2 regions of the Kocuria sp. WRN011 genome follow, and region 1 is predicted to be linked to the other one. Evidence: riboswitches for the same ligand, from Rfam matches in the RefSeq annotation. Region 1 holds a riboswitch; the other holds the start of a gene.
What was found. A riboswitch is a leader RNA that binds a small molecule or an ion and turns the genes downstream of it on or off. The one in region 1 is predicted to bind S-adenosylmethionine.
Positions count from the first base shown of each region.

Region 2: it holds a riboswitch for S-adenosylmethionine, as region 1 does, so the genes downstream of both, CKW39_RS00330 (AMP-binding protein) here and CKW39_RS04250 (hypothetical protein) in region 1, are expected to answer to the same signal.

Region 1 is NZ_NSGI01000002.1:330,523-334,298, forward strand. It holds gene CKW39_RS04240 (DUF6350 family protein) at 1-242, opposite strand, end outside; gene CKW39_RS04245 (glycosyltransferase family 1 protein) at 345-1,499, shown strand; SAM riboswitch class IV at 1,596-1,737, shown strand; gene CKW39_RS04250 (hypothetical protein) at 1,758-2,054, shown strand; gene CKW39_RS04255 (GMC family oxidoreductase) at 2,115-3,716, opposite strand; gene CKW39_RS04260 (aldehyde dehydrogenase family protein) at 3,757-3,776, opposite strand, start outside.
Region 2 is NZ_NSGI01000001.1:68,773-72,548, reverse strand. It holds gene CKW39_RS00335 (CoA-binding protein) at 77-496, shown strand; SAM riboswitch class I at 828-922, shown strand; gene CKW39_RS00330 (AMP-binding protein) at 916-3,054, shown strand; gene CKW39_RS00325 (hypothetical protein) at 3,125-3,682, opposite strand.

The sequences.
Region 1 (3,776 bases):
CCACCAGCCAGCCAGACGGCTGCCATCAGCAACCCCGTGAGCAGCAAGCTGATGGCGGCCACCGCCAGGAGTTCAATGACTCCCTGCAGCCACAAGGGCATGGGGAACCCGTCCTCCGGGCCCCTCCGGTTGGAGTCGGCCGATGGCGATGTGGCGGGCGAGCTCTCGGGGTCACCGTGGCGGTTGCGTTGCAGCCGCTCGCGCGCCCCGGACAGGGTGTTGGAAAAGGTGGGGAAGTTCATCACCTCCATCTTTCCACGTCCCCACCGGAGTTGGCCCAGACTTCACCGACAGGTCACCCTGGCGTGAAGAACCGGTGACCCGCGACGGCCACAGTATTAATTGTGAGAATCGCAGTGGTTGCCGAACAGTTCCTCCCCCACATCAACGGCGTGACGCATTCCGTGGTTCGAGTCCTGGAGTACCTCCGGGCCCAGGGTCACGAAGCCATGGTCATCGCACCGACCTACGAAAAACTCGGAGCCCTGGGCTCCGTGGACTCCATGGACGGGATCAGAGTTCAACGCATCGCGTCCATCCCCCTCGCCGGGTACCCCGACGTCCGGGTCGCCAGCTGCACGGTGGCACGCATGCAGCGCATCCTGACCCGCTTCCAACCAGACGTCGTGCACGTGGCCTCCCCCTTCGTCCTGGGCTGGCAGGCCATCCAGGCCGCCAAGAATCTGGGCTTACCGTGCGTCTCCATTTACCAGACCGACGTTCCCGGATACGCGGCCCGCTACGGTGCCCCGGTCCTGGAGAACGTGCTGTGGAGCCACGTGCGAAACATGCACAACAGTTCGACTGTGACCTTGGCGCCGTCCACGGCGTCCATCTCGTCGCTGCATGAACACGGTGTGCAACGCGTGCGCATGTGGCGACGCGGCGTGGACACCCGCCGCTTCAACCCGGCTCGGCGCGATCACGAATGGCGCGAACGGGTGGGCGGCGGCCGGAAGCTCGTGGGTTACGTGGGGCGCTTGGCTCCCGAAAAGCAGGTGCAGGATCTCGTGGTCCTGGATTCGCTGCCCGATACCCGACCGGTGATCGTGGGCTCGGGGCCGGAGAAGGAGAAGCTCCGCATGCTGCTCCCCAATGCGTACTTCGTGGGTTTCCTGGACGGTGACGAATTGGCCACCGCCATGGCCTCCCTGGACGTGTTCGTGCACCCCGGTGAACACGAGACGTTCTGCCAGACAATCCAGGAAGCCATGGCCAGCGCCGTACCCGTCGTGGCCGTGGGCCGCGGTGGGCCCGTGGACCTGGTTGATTCGTCCCGCAACGGCTGGCTCTACAAGCCCGGTGACACCGAGATGCTCCGCGATCGCGTGCTGGATCTCGCGGGTGACAACGCCAAACGCGCCGCCTTCTCCCGCACCGCCTACACCACCGTGCAGACTCGCACGTGGAACGCCGTGTGTGACCAGCTCATGGAGCACTATGCACAAGCCCGCACCGTGGCATCTCGTGCGCGCAGGTTGTCCACAACCGCGCCGTGATCCGTGGTGCACGATCCATTCGTAGATTAACTTTTGGTGACGTTATGAGACACCCTCTGGTTTGTCATGCGCCCAACCCGCTACGCTCTAATCCAGCTTCACGAGATGCGCTCTGGAAATCGGGGTAAAACCCGAGATCCTGCTGGGCTCCAACCCGGCGCACGCCAACCCTTGGTTCAGGGGTGGTTTGGATGACGAAGCGGCTGTGGCGCAACCGCGGGCGCAGCAAGAACCTCACTGTACGAAAGCACAATACTGATGAAGAACATTCAACAACTACGCACAAAGACCGAGTCCCCTCGAGAACAATGGGTTGACGTCACCGTCGACATCGACCCCGACCACCACATGGTGCGTCTCATGGAGTCCAATGGGGACATCCACGAATACATGAGCAGCAACGTTCGCGCCCTGGCCCACGCAGCCGCCCACAACCGCGGCCGCGCCCAATGGTGCGAGAAGTACCAGCAGCTACTCGTTCCCGGAGCATCAAACGTCTCCGGTGGCATTCCGTTCTACAAACTGGAACCGAAACCGGTGGCGCTCAGCGCCTGATCAGGACCGCACGAATGAAGCCCGGCACTGGTGCCGGGCTTCATTCATGTCATGGTGCCGCTACTTGTCCGAGGGCGACTCCTGCTCCTGGGCAATCAGCTCAGCGGCGCGCTCACCAATCATGTAGACCGTGATGTTGGGGTTCACGGTGACCAGTTCCGGCATCACCGAAGCATCAGCCACGCGCAGGCCGCTCACGCCCTTGACCCGCAACTGCGGATCCAGCGGAGAATCCTGATCCTCGACCGGCCCCATGCGGCACGAACCCGCGGGGTGGTACACGGTGTTGTGGGTGCGCTTGATGTAGTCGGCGATCTCCTCGTCCGTCTGCACATCCTGACCCGGGAACAGCTCCTGACCGGCCCATTCCGAGAGCCCGGACTGCGAGACGATTTCACGGGCCTTGCGGATACCCGCGGTCATGATCCGTAGGTCGTAACCCTCCGGGTCGGTGAAGTACCGGGGATCCACGCGGGGCTTGTCCCGGTAGTCACGCGTGCGCAGCCGCACGGTGCCGCGGGAACGAGCGTGGGTCACGTTGGGGGTCAGGCAGAACGCGTTGTCCGCCGTGGCGTACCCGTGGCGGTAGGTGTGCATGTCGAAGTTCACGCTGCCGTAGTGCATCATCAGGTCCGGGCGGTCCAATCCGTCGTCCACCTGGGCGAACAGGCCGATCTCCCACCACTGGGTGGAGTCCTCGACCATGGGCTGCTTGGCCTCCCACTGGATCACGGCCTCCGGGTGATCCTGCAGGTGCGAGCCCACGCCCGGGGAGTCCACCAGCACGTCCACGCCCACCTCGGTGAGGTGCTCGGCCGGACCGATTCCCGAGAGCATGAGCAGCTTGGGCGTGTCGATCGCACCGGCGGAGACGACGACCTCGCGGTTGGCCGAGATCACGTGCGCACGACCGAAAGCGTTGTCCGTGACCTCCACGCCGGTGGCTCGCTGGTTCTCGTCGACCACGATTCGTTTGGCCTGGGTGCCGGTCAGGATCGTGAGGTTTTCACGGTCCCGGATCGGGTGCAGGTAGCTCACCGAGGACGAGGAGCGGGTTCCGTCCTCGCGCGCGTTGATCTGGAAGAAGTTCGCGCCCTGGGTCACCGTTTTGCCGGTGTTGAAGTCAGCGCGCGGAATCCCGGCCTGTTCGGCGGCGTCGAGAACCGCCACGCCGCAGGGATCCACGGCGGGGACCTGGCGCAGCCGCACGGGCCCGTCGTGGCCGTGGTGGGATCCGGGGTCCTCATTGTTCTCGAGTTTCTTGTACAACCGGAAGGCCGTCTCCGCGTTCCAGCCCTCGGCCCCGAACTTGGACTCCCATTCGTCCATGTCCTCGGCGGGTGCCCAGAAGGCGATGCACGAGTTGTGCGACGAGCAACCGCCCAGCACCTTGGCGCGGGCCAGGCGCATGTACGAGTTGCCGTTCTCCTGCGGTTCGATCTGGTAATCCCAGTCGTAGCCGGATTCGAGCAGTTCCATCCAGCGGTCGAGCGTCAGGACTTCCGGCACGTTCTCATCGTGGGCGCCGGCTTCGAGCAGGGCCACGCTCACGTTCGGGTTCTCGCTCAGGCGCGCCGCGATCACGGCGCCGGCGGAGCCCGCTCCGACAACAACGTAATCGTAGGTAGCCACGTTTTCAGTAGTGGTCACAGTTTCTCCCATCGGTCGTTCTTCGGTGCTCGGTGAGGTCCAGTCGGGCCGCTCAGTGCTCGGCGAACCAGC
Region 2 (3,776 bases), on a different contig from region 1:
TGTACCGTTTCCGTGGCCCCTCCGGCGGCTCGTGAAACATAATGACCGAGCTGATTCACAGTGAGACGATGGTCATATGAGTGATCGCCACGTCAACGATCCGGACCAGATTCGCGAGCTACTCGCGACCCCGGGGCGGTGGGCCATTGTTGGGCTGTCCACCAACCGCACGCGACCCGCGTTTGCGGTGTCCCGCCGGATCCGTGACGAGTTCGGGCAGCAGATCATCCCGGTCAATCTGGCGGGCGAGGACGTACATGGCGAGACGGGCTATCGATCGCTCGAGGACATCCCGGGGCACGTGGACGTGGTCGACTGTTTCGTGAACTCCAGCCGCGTGGGTGAAGTGGTGGATCAGGCGATCGACATTGGTGCCGGAGCGGTGTGGATGCAGCTGGGTGTGACCGATCAGGCCGCTGCCGAACGGGCGAAGGCCGCCGGGGTGAAAGTGGTCATGAACACCTGCCCGCTGATCGAGGCCCCGCGGGTTCTGTAGGGCCCGCGGGTTCTGTAGGTGCGGTGGTTCCGTAGTCGCACTGGTCCTGTAATCGAGAGCGCGGCCGGCATTCCCCACGAGCCGTCGACATTCTGGGTAGAGGTTCGCGCGCGGAGCCCGGTATTTAGTGCGATCCCCTACCGAAAATGTTCATGGCCTCCTTTGACGTGCGAACCTCTGCCAGGAATGTTCATTGCCGCCCCTGACGTGCGGTCCTCTACCAAAAATGTTCATTGCCGCCTCTGACGTGCGAACCTCTGCCGAAAATGTTCAGACACCGCTCGCGGACTCAATTTGCGACCGCCCCCTCCCGAGACGTTGAATGGAACGGTTCCCATCCGGAGCGGCCGAGAGACCTGGCTCGTTGACGTCGCAGCAACCGGTACCCGTGCGGTGCAAGGTGCTAATGCCAGGAGACGATGGAGTTGATCGAGATTACTTCCTTCTCAGACCCTTACTCGCCCACGCCCAATCCCGCGCTGATCTCGGATGAGGCGCGCGAGGAGTTCTGGGCCAAGCAGGCGACCCGTCTGGACTGGGCCGAGCCGTGGCACACGACCCACCGCTTCGACAAGCCGCAGAAGATCGGCACGGACGATGCTGGCAACGACATCCTCTCGGTACCGGAGATCGCCTGGTTCGAGGGCGGCAAGCTCAACGTTTCCTACAACTGCGTGGACCGCCACGTGGAAGCCGGCCGCGGCAATCACGTGGCCCTCTACTTCGAGGGTGAACCCGGGGATCGCCTGGTCTACACCTACGCGGACCTGCAGCGTGAGGTGTCCAAGGCTGCCAATGCCCTGCTGAAACTCGGTGTGGAAAAGGGCGACCGCGTGGTCATCTACCTCCCCGTGATTCCCGAAACCGTCATCATCACGCTCGCGTGCGCGCGTATCGGCGCGATCCACTCCCTCGTGTTCGGAGGCTTCTCCGCCGAGGCTCTCAAGTTCCGTGTGGAAGACACCGGTGCCAAGGTCCTGGTGACCACGGACGGGCAGAACCGGCGCGGCGCAGTCGTCCCCGTGAAGACCAACGCGGACCAGGCGTGCAGCGGCGAGAACAACATCGAGCACGTGATCGTGGTGCGCCGCACCTCGCGACCTGGCCGCATGGATCTGCCGCGCGGCACCCGCGGGCTGCGTTCCAAGCAAGAGGACACCGTGCCGTGGACGCGTGGCCGCGACGTGTGGTGGCACGAGCTGACCGCGGATGTATCGGACGTGCACGTGCCAGAGGCCTTCGACGCGGAGACGCCCCTGTTCATCATCTACACCTCCGGCACCACGGGTAAGCCCAAGGGCCTGGTGCACACGATGGGCGGGTACCTGGTGCAGACCGCATATACGCACGCCCTGATGTTCGATCTGCTCCCGGACGTGCCCGATGCCAACGGCGTGCTGCGGCCGGACGAGCTCTCCGCTGTGAACGACCCGGCCAAGGTGGATTCGACCGTTCACTGGTGCACCGCCGACCTCGCGTGGGTCACCGCGCACACCTACGAGATCTATGGCCCGTTGGCCAACGGCGTGTCCGAAGTGATCTACGAGGGCACACCGAACACCCCGGATTACGGGCGTCATTTCGAGGTCATCGAACGCTACGGCGTGACCAATTACTACACCGCGCCCACGCTGATCCGCTCACTCATGGGCGCCTTCCCCAAGGGCTTGCCGCAGGTCTACAACCTCTCGTCCATCCGCTTGCTCGGTTCGGTGGGCGAATCCATCAATCCCGAGGCGTGGCGTTGGTTGCGAGCGCAGGTCGGCCGCGGCGAGGTCCCGTTCGTAGACACGTGGTGGCAGTCCGAGACCGGCACGTGCGTGGCCTCCCCGCGCCCGCACGATCCGCAGTTCGCACCGCCCGGCACGTTCGACGACGCCGCTCCGCACACCTCCCTGAAGCCCGGTTGCGCCACGCGCGCCGTCCCGGGCGTCTCGGTCCGCGTGCTCGACGACTCCGGCGAGGAAGTGGGCCCCAATCTGCAGGGTTTCGCCGTGGTCGACAAGATCGGCCCGTCCATGGCCCGTACGGTCTGGGGCGACCCGCAGCGCTACCTGTCCTCGTACTGGGCGGCCTACGGCGAGCGCGGCTGGTTCCTCGCCGGAGACGGCGCTCGCACCGATGACGAGGGCGACCTGTACATCCTGGGCCGCGTGGACGATGTGATCAACGTGTCCGGGCACCGGTTGTCGACCATCGAGATCGAGTCCGCCCTGGTGACCCACCCTCACGTGGTCGAGGCCGGCGCGACCCCCATCAAGGATCCCGTCACCGGACACGCCGTGCTGGCCTACGTGGTGCTCACAGCGGACGCGCAGTCGCTGTCCGCGGCTGAGGTTCGGGAAGAACTCCGGGCGCACGTGGCGCAGGAGATCGGCCCGATCGCCAAACCCCGCGAGGTCATCGCCGTGCCGGATCTCCCCAAGACTCGTTCGGGGAAGATCACCCGTCGCCTCTTGACCCAGCTCTACGAAGGTCAGACCTTGGGCGACCGCTCCTCGTTGCAGAATGAGGAAGCTCTTGACGCGATCGCCGAAGTCCTGGCGACACGCGAATAAACGTGGGCTGAGCAAGGAAAAGCGCTGAGCGGCGTCGTCGGGCCGGCTGGGTTGAGCCGGCCCGACGATTTCAGCGGAGCTTGACCATCCGCCGGATGAACACGATCAGGACGATCCCCATGGCCGCGAGCGGCAGCCACATCAGGTCCGCACTGAGGATCCCGAGCCAGCCTCCCACCATGATGGCCAGGACCGCCGCCATACCGGCAACCACCCACACCAACATCTGTACGGCGTTCTTGTACTGACGCTGCACGTTGTCCCGGGTGAGGGTCACGGGGAAGTTGAAGACCCGTGGGTATCGCGTCAGCACTCCACAACCGATCGTCAGCAGACTCAGCAGCACGAGGATAATGGCGGCCTCTTGGAAAGACCCCTCGCGGGTCACGTCACCAGTGAAGTCGTAATGGAGGGCGAAATCTCCCTGGGCACCCGAATACCGCAGGAAGAAGTACACCGGCAGGGCCACGGCCGAGATCATGCTGACCAAAAGAAGCACCCTGTGGAACGGATCCAGCGCAAAGTTCGGTTGAGGCCGCTCCCTGAAGGTCGTGATGGGTTGATCGCCATCGAGGTCCTGGGCTCGGTTGCGAGTTCTTTCCCGCGGGGCGTCACGTGAGTCAGTCATCCAGCGCTCCTAGTCATCGCCTGGTTGCTCCTTATCTTTAAGGCTACGAAGAAAAGGCAGGCACCGACTCCCCCGAGCGTTGGAATTTCACCCC